DNA from 3 places in the Streptomyces sp. B21-105 genome. Region 1 is predicted to be linked to each of the others. Evidence: riboswitches for the same ligand, from Rfam matches in the RefSeq annotation. Region 1 holds a riboswitch; each other region holds the start of a gene.
The links. A riboswitch is a leader RNA that binds a small molecule or an ion and turns the genes downstream of it on or off. The one in region 1 is predicted to bind cobalamin.

Region 1 (5,392 bases):
GCCGTAGTGGTCCGGGTGCAGCACGCCCCTGGCCGTACGGGTCTTCTCCCAGGCCGGCAGCGGACCGCTCCGCTCGGCCAGGTCCGCGGAGGCCTCGTAGGCGGCGAGCATGACCCGCTCGGCGATACGGGTGGACAGGGCCTTGGCCTCGGGAGAGTCGAAGGGCAGCCGCAGCTGGAAGAAGACGTCCTGGAGGCCCATCGCGCCCAGCCCGACCGGACGCCAGCGGGCGTTGGACCGGCCCGCCTGCTCGGTCGGGTAGAAGTTGATGTCGACGACGCGGTCGAGGAACGTGACGGCCGTGCGGACGGTCCCGTCCAGCCGCTCCCAGTCGATGTCGCCGGCCGCCGTGTCGACGAACGCGCCGAGGTTCACCGAGCCCAGGTTGCACACCGCCGTCTCGCCGTCGTCGGTGACCTCCAGGATCTCCGTGCAGAGGTTGGAGGAGTGCACGACGTGGCCCGGCTCGGCCGTCTGGTTGGCGGTGCGGTTGGCCGCGTCCTTGAAGGTCATCCAGCCGTTGCCGGTCTGCGCGAGGGTGCGCATCATGCGGCCGTACAGGTCACGGGCCGGGATGGTCTTCTTCGCCAGGCCGTCCGCCTCGGCCTTGCGGTAGGCCGCGTCGAACTCGTCGCCCCACAGGTCGACCAGCTCGGGCACGTCGGCCGGGGAGAACAGCGACCACGGCTCGTCGGCGTTGACCCGGCGCATGAACTCGTCCGGGATCCAGTGCGCCAGGTTCAGGTTGTGCGTGCGCCGGGCGTCCTCACCGGTGTTGTCCCGCAGCTCCAGGAACTCCTCGATGTCGGAGTGCCAGGTCTCCAGGTAGACCGCCGCCGCGCCCTTGCGCCGGCCGCCCTGGTTCACGGCGGCGACGGAGGCGTCCAGGGTCTTGAGGAACGGCACGATGCCGTTGGAGTGCCCGTTGGTGCCGCGGATCAGCGAACCCCGGCTGCGGATGCGGGAGTACGACAGCCCGATGCCGCCGGCGTGCTTCGACAGCCGGGCCACCTGGTGGTAACGGTCGTAGATGGAGTCCAGCTCGTCCAGCGGGGAGTCGAGGAGGTAGCAGGACGACATCTGCGGGTGCCGGGTGCCGGAGTTGAAGAGCGTGGGGGAGGACGGCAGGTATTCCAGCCGGCTCATCAGCCGGTAGAGCGCGGCGACTTCGTCCAGGGCGCGCGCCGTGTTTCCCCCGGAGGGGGTGCCCCCATCCGCCAGACCGGCGGCGACGCGCAGCAGGAAGTGCTGGGGCGTCTCGACCACCTTGCGGGTGATCGGGTGCCGCAGGAGGTAGCGGCTGTGCAGGGTGCGCAGTCCGAAGTAGCCGAAGCGGTCGTCGGCGGCGGTGTCGATCAGCGCGTCGAGACGGGCCGCGTGGATGCGCGCGAACTCGGCGGTGCGGTCCGCGATCAGGCCCTCGCGGTGGCCGACGGCGACCGACGCGGTGAACGAGGTGACGCCCTGGGAGGCGGCCTCCGCGGCGATGGAGATCGTCAGCAGCCGGGCGGCCAGCTTCGAGTAGGCGGGGTCCTCGGCGATCAGGCCGGCGGCCGCCTCCGTGGCCAGCTCGCGCAGCTCCGCCTCGTCGGCCCGGGCGGACCGGCCGCGCAGCGCGGCGGCGGCGACCCGGCCGGGGTCGGCGTCGGGCAGGTCGGCGGTCAGCTCGGTCAGGGTACGCAGCAACGCGGTCCCGGGACCGTCGGTCTTCAGCTCGGTGACTGAGGCCGGTTCGGCTGGCGCGATGGTCACGTGGGGCTCTCCCTCGCTCGGCAGGGGGCCTGGCGCAGGGCAGGGGGCAGCACACGAGCGCGCGGGGGCGTCGCGTCCACCGGCCCACTCCACGAGGCCCGGACGTCAGGGCAACCCGGACCGGACGGCCGGGCGCGCTGTCGGCAGGACCTCGGACTGAACAGGCGTGCCCATATGGGTAGGGATGCACGCGAGTACACCGTTGCGGGACAGTTCCGGATTCGCACCGGATTCCCCTGCGGCGACAGCGAGCATGAGCATACATCTTGTGCTCACCCGTCACGCCACCCCCAGATGTTGTGTCGGGGCGGTTTCAGAGCGTCAACTGATAGGTGAGCAGAGTGAGGTCGTCCAGGTGCGGCACGGGATTCCAGTCCCGCTCGGGTGTGCGGACGAAACCGAGACGTTCGTAGATCCGGTGCGCGCTGTGCATACTGCGCTGACTCGACAGGACGACGGCCGTGCAGCCCCGGGTGCCCCGCGCCCGCTCGAGGCAGGCCCGCACCAGGGCCTCCCCGGCACCCCGGCCGCGCGCCGCGTGCGCGACCGCGAGCGCACGGATCTCGGCCTCACCGGGCCGCGCGATGTCGGCGACCGGGCCGGGACCGGCCACGAAGGTGACGCCGCCGAGGAGCCGGTCGCCGTCCATGGCCACCAGCACCTCGGCGGCGGCCGCCCGCGCGGCGACGTCCTTCAACACCGGCAGATACGGGTCCTCCTCGCCGTAGTCGAGGAGACCGTCCTGGAGGTAGGCCTGGGCGGTGAGTTCACCGAGGGCCCGGTACTCGCCGGGCGCGACCTGCCGTATCGCGATGTCCATGGCCCCGAGTCTGCCGGACGCCCGGGTTGCGGAGCGTACCGGGAGTGTTTCCATGGAAGTAGCCGCCGACGCCGCGCGAATCCTCCGCCCGCGAATCCTTTTTCGCGAGTCCTCTGCCGGCGAGTCCACTGCCTGCGAGTCCTCTGTCCGCGAGCCCTCCGTCCGGGGACCGCTCCCGGGACTCGGAAGGAGAACGGCATGACGAGGGTCGTCCGCCATCCGCCCGGCAAGGAGCGACCGCGCGACGCGCCGATGGCCACGCTGCCTTTCCGGCGGGCGGGAACCCGCCTGCGGCACGGGCTCGTCGGCCGCTGGCACTCCCTGACGATCCGTCGGGAGGCCCGCCGCGGCGTCGCCCGCCCCAAGAAGTGGCGCCGGTGGGTCTCCTACGCCAACGTCACCCGGGCGGTCTGGCTGGTCGCCGTGCTGGCGGTGCTCGCCTGGGTCGGGGAGGGCGTGTTCATCCTCGTCACGCACGACACGACCGGCTTCGAGAAGTGGCGGCAGAACAACCAGGGATTCGAGATCGTCTCCCGGTTCGTCGGTCCGGTCCTCGCCGCCTCGATCGCCGCCGCGCTCTTCCTGTTCTGGTGGTACCGCTGGACCAAGCGGCGTTACCTCACCAAGGCCCTGCGGGATCCCCGGGCCCTGGTGCCCACCGCCGGATACGACACCCGCGAGATCGTCGGCCGCGAGGACATCGCCCAGGTCATCGCCGAGCGGCTGCGGGAGCGCGACACCCGGCGGCCGTATCTGCTCGTCGGCGGCGTCGGCGCGGGGAAGACCGCCGTCCTCGTACGGCTCACCGAACTCCTGGCCCGCCAGCACGCCGTACCGGTGCCGATCAGGCTGCGCGACGCGACGGACGGCGCCGAGCTCAACTTCGAGCGACTGGCCAGGGAGCGGTTCGCCCAGGAGGCGCCCAAGGGGGTTCTGGCGCGCAGCAAGACCGACCGGGTGTGGCAGCAACTCCTCGCCGACGACAAACCGGTCGTCCTCGCCGACGGCCTGGAGGAGGCCCTGCTCGACGACGGCCGGCAGCAGAACCGGGACAACGTCATCCGCCAGGCCATCGAGCGCGCCCGCGAGGAGAAGCTGCCCCTGGTGATCGCCTCCCGGCCGCACAGCCCGCTGGAGACCACCTCCGCCGCGATCGTGATGCTCGAACCCCTCAGCGAGGAGGAGGCGCTGCGCTTCGTCGAGGCGGACGTGCCGGACACCGACGAGCGCCGGGTGGACTGGATCGTGGAGACGGCGGAGGTGACCGAGTCGCCGGTCTACCTCCAGATCGCCCGCGAACTCCACCGGCGGGGAATCCTGGAGCACGACCGTCCGGAGGACGACCCGCAGCACGTCATCACCCGCAGCCGCGACCGCGCCACCCTGCGGCTCTGGCTGATGGAGACCTGGGCCGAGGCGCTGTGCGAGGGCAAACTGCGCGAGGACGTCGCGCTGACCCCCGGCGAGCGCCGTGACACGCTCGAAGTGGTGTGCGCCCTGGCCTGCCTCGGACTGCTCCAGGACACGCTGGAGGTCGGCTTCGCGGAGCTGCTCGACCCGAACATCCTGCATCCCGGCGCGGCCAGGCGCGCCCGGGCCCGCGCCGAGCACCTGTGGTCCGGCCGCGGCTTCGACCAGTACGGCAAGCGGGACAACACGCTCGTCGACTGGCACCGGCAGCAGATCTGGGAGGTGCTGTGCCGGCGACTCGGCGAACAGGAAGGCAGGCGGCTGCGCGAGGGCAACCTGGACCAGTGCCATGCCGTCCTCGCCCGCTTTGCGGCGTACGCGAGCAGGCTCAGGCTGGTGGAGGGCTTCGAGCACAGGGTCCGCTTCCCGCACAGCATCATCCAGGCCTACTTCGGCTGCCGTGTGCTGAGCCACCTGGGAGAACGGGGCGCCGGGGACCTGACCGAGCAGGCGCTTCAGCCGCCCGGTCCCAGCCGTGAACTGCTCATCGCCCTCGTCCTGCTGTCCCGGAGGCGGGCGGCGGACCCTTCGGCCCGCAGGCGCGGGGTGCGGGCCGAGGTGCGCAGGGAGATCGCGGAGCGGGTACGGCGGGCTCCCGTGCGGGGCCGCCCGCTTGCCTGCCGGCTGTGCGCCGCCGCGGGCCGGCGCACCGACGATCCCAAGGCCCTGGATCTCTACGCGGCCGCCCTGGAGATCGAGAGCGCCGAGGCCGACCCGAGGCATCTCGCCGAGATCGTGAGCGCGTTGCGCCGGCACTGGCCCGCCATCAAGGGCGACCGGCGCACCCTGAGGGACGCCAAGCGCAGAGCGCTGAAGCAGTTGGGGGCCGCGCTGCGGGCGGTCTCCGACCGGATCGACACCACCCCGCTGTACTGGGAGCTCTTCCAACTGGCCGTCAAGGAACCCTCCTACTCCATCCGCCTGGTCGTCGCCCAGGAGTTCGGCAGCGGGGGCAACGCGGCGTTCGCCGTGATCCGCGAGCGGGTCGGCCTGAACAGCGACCCGGTGCGCGAGTACAACGACCGGCTCGACCGGCTGAAGGCCTGGAAGAGAGGGGAGCACGAGACATGGGCCGCGCGGATGAGAAGGGCCCGGGCGGTCCGCACGGCTCCGGGGAGCGCGCCGGACGAGGACATCGGGCGGCTGCAGGAGGACCGCAAGGAACTGAACCGGCGCTACCGCGAGCAACGGGTCGATCTCTTCCGGGAGTTCGTGATGCGGGCCTGGATGCTCCCGATGCTGCTGGGCTCCGTCGACGAGGCCCATCGCGACGAGGCCCGGGAACGTCTCACCAAATGGCTGCGCCACCTCGACCCGAAGTTCACCGGCGGTACGCCCGATCTGCCGCTC
Region 2 (5,392 bases), 3.8 Mb from region 1:
CGGCCGGCCGGGGCGCGGCGCCGTCGCCCTGCGGCGGCACGGTGGCGTCACCGCCACCGCCACCGGCCCCGGCCCCGTCCCCGGACTGCGGCGGCAGGCCGCCCCCACCGTCGGGACCGCCGTCGGGACCACCGTCCTCGGGACCGCCGTCGGGACCGCCCTCGGGGCCCTGCGGGCCGGGGTCCTCGTCGTCCGAGCCGCCGAACTCCTCCAGCGTCTCGTCGAGTTTGTCCTCGTCGAGTCCGGGCGCGTCGAAGGGGTTGCGCCGCCTGCGGTGCGGCAGCGCGAGGAGCGCGGCCTGCCGTACGTCCTCCGCGAGCACGTCGGTCCGTCCGGCCCAGGCGGCCAGCGCGGTGGCCGTGCGCGCCATGACGATGTCGGCCCGCATGCCGTCCACCTCGAACGCGGCGCAGGTCGCCGCGATCTGCCGCAGCGCCGCGTCGCCCAGCCGCACCGACGGCAGCAGCTCCCGCGCGGCTGCGATCCGGGCGCGGACGGCGGCCTCCTCGTCCGCCCAGCGCGCGGCGAACGCCTCGGGGTCGTCGTCGTGCGCGAGGCGCCGCCGCACCACCTCCACCCGCTGGTCGGGCTCGCGCGAGGCGGCCACCTCCACCGTCAGCCCGAACCGGTCGAGCAACTGCGGCCGCAGCTCGCCCTCCTCGGGGTTCATGGTGCCGACGAGCAGGAACCGGGCCGCGTGCCGTACGGAGACCCCCTCGCGCTCGACGTACGAGGCGCCCATCGCGGCCGCGTCCAGCAGCAGGTCGACCAGGTGGTCGTGGAGGAGATTGACCTCGTCGACGTAGAGGATGCCCCGGTGCGCGTCGGCGAGGAGCCCCGGCTCGAAGGCCTTCACGCCCTCCGCCAGCGCCCGTTCGATGTCCAGCGCGCCCACCAGCCGGTCCTCGGAGGCGCCGACCGGCAGCTCCACCATCCGCGCCGGCCGCGTCTCGGACGCCCCCGGCTCGTGCGGTCCGTCCGGGCAGGCCGGGTCGGGCGATGCCGGGTCGCAGGAGAACCGGCAGCCGGTCACCGCGTCCAGCGCCGGCATGAGCGCCGACAGCGCCCGTACGGCCGTCGACTTGGCGGTGCCCTTCTCGCCGCGCACCAGCACACCGCCCACCGCCGGCGACACGGCGTTCAGCAGCAGCGCGAGCCGCAGGTCGTCCTGGCCGACGACGGCCGTGAACGGGAAAGGAGTACTCACTTCTCGTTGCCTTCCAACTCGCCCTCCGGCCCGGGACGGACGTCCCACAGCCGTTCGGTGGTGCCCCGCCGCGGCCACCGGCCGGACTTCCCCGTGCGCAGGACACCGGCGGCCGACGACGACAGCGCCGGCGACGGCCCGGCGCTCACGCGGCCTTTCGTACGAGTGCTCACGCGGGTGCTCCCGGGGGAACGAACGGCAGCCCGCGCGGCGCGCCCGACTCGATCAGCCGCCAGAGCGCGTCGGTGTCCGCGTGCTCTTCGATCAGGTCGCCGAGCCGGTCCAGCTGCTCCTCGCGCAACGCGCCGAACGAGGTGTCCGGGGCGGGCACGAAACGCCGGCCCGCCGCTGCGGCCACCTCCCGCAGGAAGGCCCGCCGGAACCCGTCCGACTCCAGCGAGCCGTGCCAGTGCGTGCCCCAGACCTGCCCGATCCGGCAGCCGTCCAGGGGGTTTCCGCGGTCGTCGCGCAGGAACGCCTCCCCACCGTCCACGGTGGCCACCCCGTGATGGATCTCGTACCCCTCGACGGACTCGCCGAGGGCTTCGCCCACCGGGCGGGTCAGGGTCTTCGCCGGGGCGAACCGCACCCGCACGGGCAGCAGTCCGAGCCCCTCGACCCGGCCGAGCCGGCTCTCCACCTCGTCCTCGATCCGCTCGCCGAGGATCTGGTAACCCCCGCAGACGCCGAGGACGGGCCGCTGCTCGGCGGCCCGGCGCACCAGCGCGTCGGCCAGCCCGCGCTCGCGCAGCCACTCCAGTGCCCGCACGGTGCCCCGGGTCCCCGGTACGACGACCAGGTCGGCGTCGGCCAGCTCCTCGGGCCGGTCGACGAACCGCACGACGACGCCGGGCTCGGCGGCCAGCGCGTCCACGTCGGTGAAGTTGGACATCAGCGGGACCGCGCAGACGGCGACCCGCAGCACGTCCTCGCCGACCGGCGGAGCGGTGTTCGACTCCCGCACGGTCCCCCGCAGCGACACCCTCAGCCCGTCCTCCTCGTCGATCCCCAGCCCGTGCCGGAACGGCAGCACCCCGTACGTCCGCCGCCCGGTGAGCCCGTGCAGCATGTCCAGGCCCGGCTCCAGCAGGGAGACGTCCCCGCGGAACTTGTTGACCAGGAACCCGGCGACCAGTTCCTGGTCCTCGGGCGACAGCAGGGCGACCGTGCCGAAGAACGACGCGAAGACCCCGCCCCGGTCGATGTCGCCGACGACGAGCACGGGCAGCCGCGCGCTCCGCGCGATCCCCATGTTCACGATGTCGGTCCGCCGCAGGTTGATCTCGGCGGGACTGCCCGCCCCCTCACAGATCACCGCGTCATACGTGCCCCGCAACTCGGCGAGACAGTCGAGAACGGTGCCGAGAAGTCTCTGCTGGCGCCCACCGTGATAGCCACGGGCGCTCATCTCGCCCACCGGCCTGCCCAGCAGCACGACCTGGCTGCTGCGCTCCCCGCCCGGCTTGAGCAGCACCGGGTTCATCAGCGCGGTCGGCTCCACCCGGCAGGCCTGCGCCTGCATGGCCTGCGCCCGCCCGATCTCGGCGCCCTCCCGCGTCACGAAGGAGTTGAGGGACATGTTCTGCGCCTTGAACGGCGCGACCTTGACGCCCTGTCGCACCAGCCACCGGCAGATCCCGGCGGTGACGACGCTCTTGCCGGCGTCGGAGGTCGTGCCGGCGACGAGGAGCCCCCCGCTCATGACTGACGTCCCTTCGCGACGAGGCGCGCGGCGACGGTGACGCCGAGCGCGAGCAGACCGACGCGGCGGGAGAGCCGCGCGGCGCGTTCGATGTCGGGCACGGCGACGGCCCGTCCGGCCGCCCCGTTGAGCACCGGCCGGTGTTCGACCCGGCCGCCGTACGCCAGGGTCCCGCCCAGCCGCACGCCGAGGGCGCCCGCGAAGGAAGCCTCCACGGGGCCCGCGTTGGGGCTCGGGTGCTTGCGGGCGTCGGCGCGCCAGGCCCGCAGCGCGCCGCGCGGATCGTCGCCCGCGGCGGCGGCCAGCACGGCGGTCAGCCGCGCCCCGGGCCACCCGGCGAGGTCGTCGAGCCGGGCGGCGGCCCAGCCGAAGCGCAGATACCGCGGCGAGCGGTGACCGACCATCGCGTCCAGGGTGTTGACGGCCCGGAACCCGGCCAGTCCCGGCACACCGCCCACGGCGCCCCACACCAGCGCCCCGACGACGGCGTCGGAGGTGTTCTCGGCGACGGACTCCACGACGGCCCGGGCGATCCCGTCGGCGTCCAGCGCCTGCGGATCCCGCCCGCACAGATGCGGCAGCCGTTCCCGGGCCGCCTCGACGTCCCCCGCCTCCAGGGCCCGCCCGATCGCTCGGGACTCGCGCACGAGCGAACTGCCCCCGACGACGGCCCAGGTGGCGGCGGCGGTCAGGGCGACGGAGGCGGCGGGAGAGCGGCGCGCGCCCCGCGAGGCGACGGCCCCCAGGGCCACGGCGCCGCCCGCGCACACGGCGGTGTGCAGGGCGCCCCACCCCCGGTGGTCCCGCCACAGCAGCCGTTCGACGGCGCCCGCGGCCCGCCCGAACACGGCGACCGGGTGCCCGCGGCGGGGATCGCCGAGGAGCAGGTCGCCGAGCAGGCCGGCGGCGGCGCCGTACGCGTGGACGCGCTCGGCACCCATCGGGTCAGCCGGTGGTGGGGGCGGGGGTCGGCTCGGTGGTGACGCTCGGTCGGCAGCCGCACATGGCAGAGGTCCTCACTCAGGGTGTCCGCGCCCTGGTTCGACGAGACCGGCGGCGAGAGTTCCTGGCTCCCGGGGGTCTGCTCCCCGGTGACAGTGGCGGGACCGCGCCGGACTCGCACCGGCTTCCTCTTCTGCCGCCGTAATGGCCCGGGCAGTCCACCACGGGCCCGGAAGAGTCGTCAACTTGCTGTTGACCTGCGCGGGGAGGATGTGCAGAACCCCACACGGCGGGGCCGGCGGGGTTCACGAACGGGGTGCGGAGAGCGGGTACGGGAACGGGGTGCGCGGACGAGCACAGGAACGGGAACAGGAACGGGAACAGGAACGGGGTGCGGGACGACGATCCGTCCCGCACCCCTGAGGTCCACGTCCCGTCGGCCCACGTCCCGTCGGCCCACGTCCCGTCGGACGACGGCGCGTCAGACCACGATCAGCGAGATGCCGTAGGCCACGGCTGCCGCGCAGGCGGCGAAGCACGCGTACGCGCCCGTCACCGCGAGGGCGGCCGAGCCGCCCTCGGCCGCCGCGCGTTCCCTGCGCGACAGGCCCATGACGCCGAGGGTGAACAGGGTGACGAGGCCCACGGTGACCACGAGGCTGACGCCGAACACGGAGCCCAGGGCTGCCCAGTCGATCTTCATGGCGGTTCTCTTCCTTCGTTCCGGTGGCGCGGGCTCAGACGGCCGCGGCAGGGGGAGCGGCAGGGGCGGGCGGCGCGGCCGACGCGGGCGGCGCCGGGATGGTGGCCGTCAGGTCCGTCGTGACGTCCGCGGCCGGCGTGCCCGTGGGCGGCGGGGCGACCATGGCGATGGCCGTGGTGATCACTCCGGCCGGTTCCTCGGTCTCGTTGACGTTCGACGCGTCGACGACCTCACGCCGGGAGATCTTCCAGATGGCCGCGCTGGAGGCGATCAGGAAGACGGCGACCACGGCCGTGCCCCAGTCGCCGAGCCCGGTGACCGATTCGGCGAGCGCGCCCACCAGGGCGGCGGCCGGGAGCGTCAGACCCCAGGCGACGAACATGCGGGTCGCGGTCGACCACCGGACCACGCCGCCCTTGCGGCCCAGCCCCGCGCCCATCACCGCACCGGAGACCGAATGCGTGGTGGAGAGGGAGAAGCCGAGGTGGGACGAGGCCAGGATGACCGTCGCGGCACTGGTCTGGGCGGCGAAGCCCTGCTGCGGCTGGAGGTCGGTCAGCCCCTTGCCCATCGTGCGGATGATGCGCCAGCCGCCGAGGTAGGTGCCGAGCGCGATGGCCAGACCGGCCGAGAGGATGACCCAGGTGGGCGGGTCGGAGTCGGGGGCCACGGCGCCGCCGGCGACCAGCGCGAGGGTGATGATGCCCATCGTCTTCTGGGCGTCGTTGGTGCCGTGGGCGAGAGAGACCAGGCCGGCCGAGGCGATCTGGCCCGCGCGGTAACCCTTGTCCGCGGCCTTGCCGTCGGCCTTGCGGCCCAGCGTGTAGGAGAGGCGGGT
Region 3 (5,392 bases), 2.6 Mb from region 1:
TGGTCGCCGAGACCGGTCCGCTCCAGCGCGGCACGCACCGCCGCCTCGTCCTCGGCCGACGCCGCGCCCCAGGCCCGGCGGTGCGGGACACGGCCGAGACGTACGACGTCCAGAACGCTCAACGCGACCTGGGAGTCGGCCTGTTGCTCCACGACGGCGACCCGCCGGGCGAGCGCCCGCCGCCCGACCCGCTTCAGCGGACGGCCGTCGAGGGTGACGACGCCCGAGGCGGGGGCGAGGACGCCGGCGAGCAGACGCAGCAGCGTGGACTTGCCGGAACCGTTGGGACCGAGCAGACCGGTGACGGTCCCCGGGCGCGGCGCGAGGTCGACCCCGTCCAGGATCAGCGAGCCGCCCGCCGCGTAGGCGAGCCGGTCGCCGCGCAAGCCGTTGTCCTTGGCGGGCCCGGTCATCGCGCGCTCCTGGTCCGGTACAGCACGAGAACGAACGCCGGGACGCCGATCAGCGAGGTCACCACGCCCACCGGCACCTCCTGCGGGTCCAGCACGGTGCGGGCGAGGGTGTCCACCCACACCAGGAACACCGCCCCCGCCAGAGCGGTGGCCGGCAGCAGCCGGGTGTGTCCTGGACCGGTCAGAGCGCGGGCCGCGTGCGGAAGCACCAGGCCGACGAAGCCGATCGCCCCCGCGGAACTGACCAGAGTGGCCGTCAGCAGGGCGGTGGCGCAGAGCAGGACCAGCCGGGTGCGGGCCACGTGCACGCCCAGCGACGCGGCCGCGTCCTGCCCGAACGCGAAGGCGTCCAGCGTCGTCGCGTACCCCGTGCACACCAGCAGCACCGCGACCAGCACCGCCAGACCCACGCCCACGTCCGCCCAGTCGGCTCCGCTGAGCGAGCCGAGCAGCCAGAACAGGACCCCGCGAGTGGTCTCCGCGTCGGCGGCAGTCATGACGACGAACGAGGTGAGCGCCGAGAACAACTGCATCGCCGCCACCCCGGCGAGCACCACGCGGTCCGTGGCGCCGCCCAGCGTGTGACTGAGCAGCAGTACCAGTGCGAAGGAGACCGCCGCGCCCAGGAACGCGCCCCCGGACACCGACAGGGCGCCGCCGCCCGCCCCGAGCACGACCACCACGACCGCGCCCGTCGAGGCGCCGGAGGAGATCCCGAGGACGAACGGGTCGGCGAGCGGGTTGCGCAGCAGGGACTGCATCACCGCGCCGCACACGGCGAGGCCCGCGCCGCACACCGCCGCCAGCAGGGTGCGCGGCAGCCGCAGATTCCACACGATGCCGTCCCTCAGCGGCGTCAACCCGGCCTCGCCGAAGCCGAGATGGGAGGCCACTGTCGACCACACGTCCCCGACGGCGATGTCCGCCGGGCCGATGGTGATCGCCATGGCGACGGACGCGCACAGCAGCACGAGGCCGGCCGCCCACAGCGGCCCGTGGCGCACCCTGTGGCGCGGCTCCCGTGCCGCCACCGCGGGCGCGGCGGCGGCCGCCGGGTCGGCGACAGTCATCCCGCGAGGCCGTACGCGCGCAGTGCCGCGGCCACCTTCTCCACGCCCTCGACCGTGCGCACGGTCGGGTTCATCGCCTGCCCGGACAGCAGCACGTACCGCTTCTTCCGCACGGCGGTCATGTTCCTGGTGACCGGATCGGACTCCAGGAACGCGATCTTCCTGGCCGCGGTCTCGGCCGTCTGCTGCTTACGGGTCAGATCGCCGATGACGAGGACGTCCGGGTCGCGGTCGGCGACCGTCTCCCAGTTGACCTGCGGCCACTCCTCCTCGGTGTCGTCGAAGACGTTCTTCGCACCGACTTCGCGGGTGATGACGCCGGGGGCGCCGCAGCAGCCGGCCAGGTAGGGGGACTGGGAGTTGGCGAACCAGTAGAGGAGGGTGACGTCCTTTGCGTCGAGTCCCGAAGCGGCCCTGCTCACCCGGGACTTCAGGTCGGCCACCAGGATCTCCCCCCGCTTCTCGACACCGAAGACCCGGGCCAGGTCGCGTACTTCGCCGTACACCGCGTCCATGGTGAGCGGCTCGGTGCGGACGCCGTCGCCGTCGCCGCTGTTGTCCTTGCCGGCGCAGTCGGCGGGGGAGAGATAGGCCGGCACCCCGAGCTTCTCGAACTGCTCGCGGGTGGCCACCCCGCCCTTGCCGAGCGTGGAGGCGAACGAGGCGGCCACGAAGTCGGGTTCGACGTCCAGGACCTTCTCGAAGGAGGGTGCGTTGTCGGCCAGCCGCGGCACCCGGGCGTTTGCCTTCTCCAGGCTCTCGGGCAGCGGTTCGGTCCAGGTGGCGGTGCCCGCCATCCGGTCGCCGAGCCCGAGGGAGAGCATGATCTCCGTCGTACCCTGGTTGAGGGAGACCGCCCGCCGCGGGGGCGTGTCGATCCGGACCCGCTGTCCGCAGTTGTCGAGCGTGACCGGATGGCCGGCCGCCTGCCCCCCGGCGGGACCGTCGGTGGCGGCCGAGGAGGCGGGGGAGGTGGCGGATCCGCCGCAGCCGGTCGACAGGAGGGCGCCTGCCAGGAACAGGACGGCAGAGCGGACGGGACGTGCGAACGGCACGGAGTTTCCTTCGTCGTCGAGGGCTCAAGCGCGAAGCCCGGTCGTACGGTGCGCTCCTCCGGCCGGTCTGCGGCACCGGAGGCCGCCAGCAGGTCTTCGGACTCGGGGTCACCCGGGCGAGGCGCCTTCCCGGAGCGCGCGCGTGCGCGCCCCAGTGGCCGAAAGCCCCGCCCGTCGCCCTTACCGCTGCGCGTCAGCTCCGGAGTCTCACCGGATTCCCTGACCCCTGCGCGCCCGGGGGCGCGCACGAGTACGACTGGCTTCGGCAAGCTACCACAGGCGTCGAGGGTCCTGACGGGGGTGACCTTCGACACATCGGAGGTCTCCGGGCCACTACGTGCTTTCATCGTGCACCTGTTGCTCAGCACGCACTGTTCCCGCAGGGAAAGCACGTGTCACCCGACCTTTGACATGGCGTCATATCGGCGTGAAAGGGCCGGAGTGCGGCCGGGTACTTACTTTCAGGTGCGTGGACCGGCATGCAATGACCCGCTCCCGAACCGCCGTTCGAGCGCCTAGTCTGTCGTCCGGACCCCCACCGGGCCTTCCCCCGCAGCGTGGGCGGGATCTTTGCCCGTCCCCACCGAGAACAGGCGGCCGAGGGCATGCAGTCACTGCGCCCAGAAGACCCCGAGCAGCTCGGGCCGTACCGGCTCGTGGCCCGGCTCGGCGCAGGCGGCATGGGCCGGGTCTATCTGGCACGGTCGTCGGCCGGCCGTGTCGTCGCGGTCAAGGTGATCCGTCCCGAGATGGCGGACGACAACAACTTCCGTATCCGCTTCCGGCGGGAGGTGGCGGCCGCGGCCGCAGTCGGCGGTGCCTACACGGCACACGTCGTCGACGCCGCACCGGACGACGAGACGCCCTGGCTCGCCACCGACCACGTACCCGGCCCCACCCTGGCCGAGGCGGTCGCCGCGCACGGGCCGCTGCCGGCGGAGACGGTCCTCGCACTGGGCGCGGGCATCGCCGAGGCGCTGATGGCGGTGCACGCCGAAGGGCTCGTGCACCGTGACCTCAAACCGTCCAACGTGCTGCTCGCGGCGGACGGCCCGCGGGTCATCGACTTCGGCATCGTGCGCGCCCGTGACGGCTATGAACTCACCGGTTCCGGCACCCTGTTCGGCTCCCTCGACTACATGTGCCCGGAGCAGGCAACCGGAGATCCGATGGGCCCCGAGGGCGACGTCTTCTGCCTCGGCTCGGTGCTCGCGTTCGCCGCGTCCGGACGCTCGCCGTTCGGCGGGGCGGTGGGCGCGGCGCTGCTCTACCAGGTGGCCCACGGGGCGCCCGACCTGAGTCTGGTGCCCGAACCGCTGGACAAGATCATCGGTCTGTGTCACGCCAAGGACCCCGTCCTGAGGATCCACCCCGACCGGCTCTCCGCGGCCTGCGCACCCGGCGGCGCCGAACAGGTGCTGACGGAGGGCTGGCTGCCGGCGCCCGTGGCCGCCATGGTCGACGCCCACCGGGCCGCCGTGCGGGACCTGGACCGCCTCGCCCCGCCGGCCGCGGATCCGCGGCCCGGGGCTGCCTTCGCGCCGCCCGCGCCGCCCGAGGGGCCCGTCGCCGAGCGGTCTGAGCTCACCGGCCAGTCGGCATACGGCGCCCCCGAAAGCGGCAGCAGCGACGGGAACAGCTACGGAAACGGCAACAGCTGCGGAAACGGGAACAGATACGGAAGCGGATACGGAAGCGGAGCCAGAAACGGCATCACCAGCAGAAACGAAGACCGAAACGGCTACGCAAACCGCAGCGGAAACCAGGGCGTCGCAAGCCGCGGTGAGGGCGCCACAGCCGTCGGCGGCGCGGAGCCCCCCACGGCACTGGCGCGAGCCGAGTCGTTCGTCTCACCGGACGTGCCGGCCCAGGTGCGGAGGCAGCCCCAGGCGCAGGCGCTCACGCGGGCCGAGTCCCGGGCAGAAACCCGAGCCCGATCCGAAACGGGCTACGAAACGGGCTACGAAACCCGATCCGAAACCGGCTACGAAAACCGGTCCGCAGCCCAGCCCGACGCCCGGTCCGCAGCCCAGGCCGAGACACGAGGACAGGCCGCGGAACCGGCCAAGGGGCGTTCGCAGAGGCCGGGTTCGACGCCGTTGCCGCAATCGGCGTCGAAACGTTCCGCCGCACCCGCACCCGCACCCGCACCCGCACCGTCGCCCGCGCACCACCGGGCTCCCGCACGCACCGGAGTCGCCCGGCGCGCGGTCCTGGGGGCCACCGCCGGCGCGGCGCTCGTCGCGGGAGCGACACTCGCCGTCCGCGGAACGCCGGGCGCAGAACCGGGTACGGAAGCCGCGCGTCCGCTCGGCCGGGCACCGGAGCCGACCTGGGTCTACCGGGGCGGACCGCTGTTGCAGGCCCCGGCCGTCTTCCACGACGGCGCAGCCCTGGTGAAGACCCGCCCGGGGGACATGATCGGCCTCGACGTGAAGAACGGTTCGCGGCCCCGGTGGGTGTATCAGGGCATCAGCCTCTCGCCCGGCCCCGTCCTGCTGATCAACGGCGCGGCGGTCGCGCTGGGCACGGGCGCGACGGTGATCGGCGTGGACCCGGTCGGCGGCGCGGAGCAGTTCACCCTCGACTTCGGCGAGGACTACCGGTTCGACCAGTTGCTCGGCGGCTACGACGATCACACCGTCTCGGTGCTCGGCGCCAAGCTGCAGCGCCGGCCGGGGGAGCAAGGGGTGGCGACCTCCACCGACTCCGTCTTCGGCGTCGACATCGAGGCGCGTCAGGCCGTCGTCATACCGATCGATCCGCAGGACGTCGGCATCGCCCTGCAGCCAGTCCTCACCGGCGAGTACTTCGTCTACGCCGACGGACTGCGCAACGTGGCCGTCCGCGGCAC

Region 2: it holds a riboswitch for cobalamin, as region 1 does, so the genes downstream of both, QA802_RS10710 (cobalamin biosynthesis protein) here and QA802_RS27940 (ribonucleoside-diphosphate reductase subunit alpha) in region 1, are expected to answer to the same signal.
Region 3: it holds a riboswitch for cobalamin, as region 1 does, so the genes downstream of both, QA802_RS39035 (ABC transporter substrate-binding protein) here and QA802_RS27940 (ribonucleoside-diphosphate reductase subunit alpha) in region 1, are expected to answer to the same signal.

Annotation. Positions count from the first base shown of each region.
Region 1 covers NZ_JARUMJ010000001.1:6,154,792-6,160,183, forward strand. Annotated here, with positions in the region: gene QA802_RS27940 (ribonucleoside-diphosphate reductase subunit alpha) at 1-1,752, opposite strand, end outside; cobalamin riboswitch at 1,878-2,013, opposite strand; gene QA802_RS27945 (GNAT family N-acetyltransferase) at 2,066-2,572, opposite strand; gene QA802_RS27950 (NACHT domain-containing protein) at 2,771-5,392, shown strand, end outside.
Region 2 covers NZ_JARUMJ010000001.1:2,371,325-2,376,716, reverse strand. Annotated here, with positions in the region: gene QA802_RS10725 (putative cobaltochelatase) at 1-1,207, opposite strand, end outside; gene QA802_RS10720 (hypothetical protein) at 1,204-1,356, opposite strand; gene QA802_RS10715 (cobyric acid synthase) at 1,377-2,909, opposite strand; gene QA802_RS10710 (cobalamin biosynthesis protein) at 2,906-3,850, opposite strand; cobalamin riboswitch at 3,951-4,089, opposite strand; gene QA802_RS10705 (hypothetical protein) at 4,333-4,554, opposite strand; gene QA802_RS10700 (inorganic phosphate transporter) at 4,589-5,392, opposite strand, start outside.
Region 3 covers NZ_JARUMJ010000001.1:8,727,489-8,732,880, forward strand. Annotated here, with positions in the region: gene QA802_RS39025 (ABC transporter ATP-binding protein) at 1-413, opposite strand, end outside; gene QA802_RS39030 (FecCD family ABC transporter permease) at 410-1,483, opposite strand; gene QA802_RS39035 (ABC transporter substrate-binding protein) at 1,480-2,538, opposite strand; cobalamin riboswitch at 2,629-2,759, opposite strand; gene QA802_RS39040 (protein kinase domain-containing protein) at 3,144-5,392, shown strand, end outside.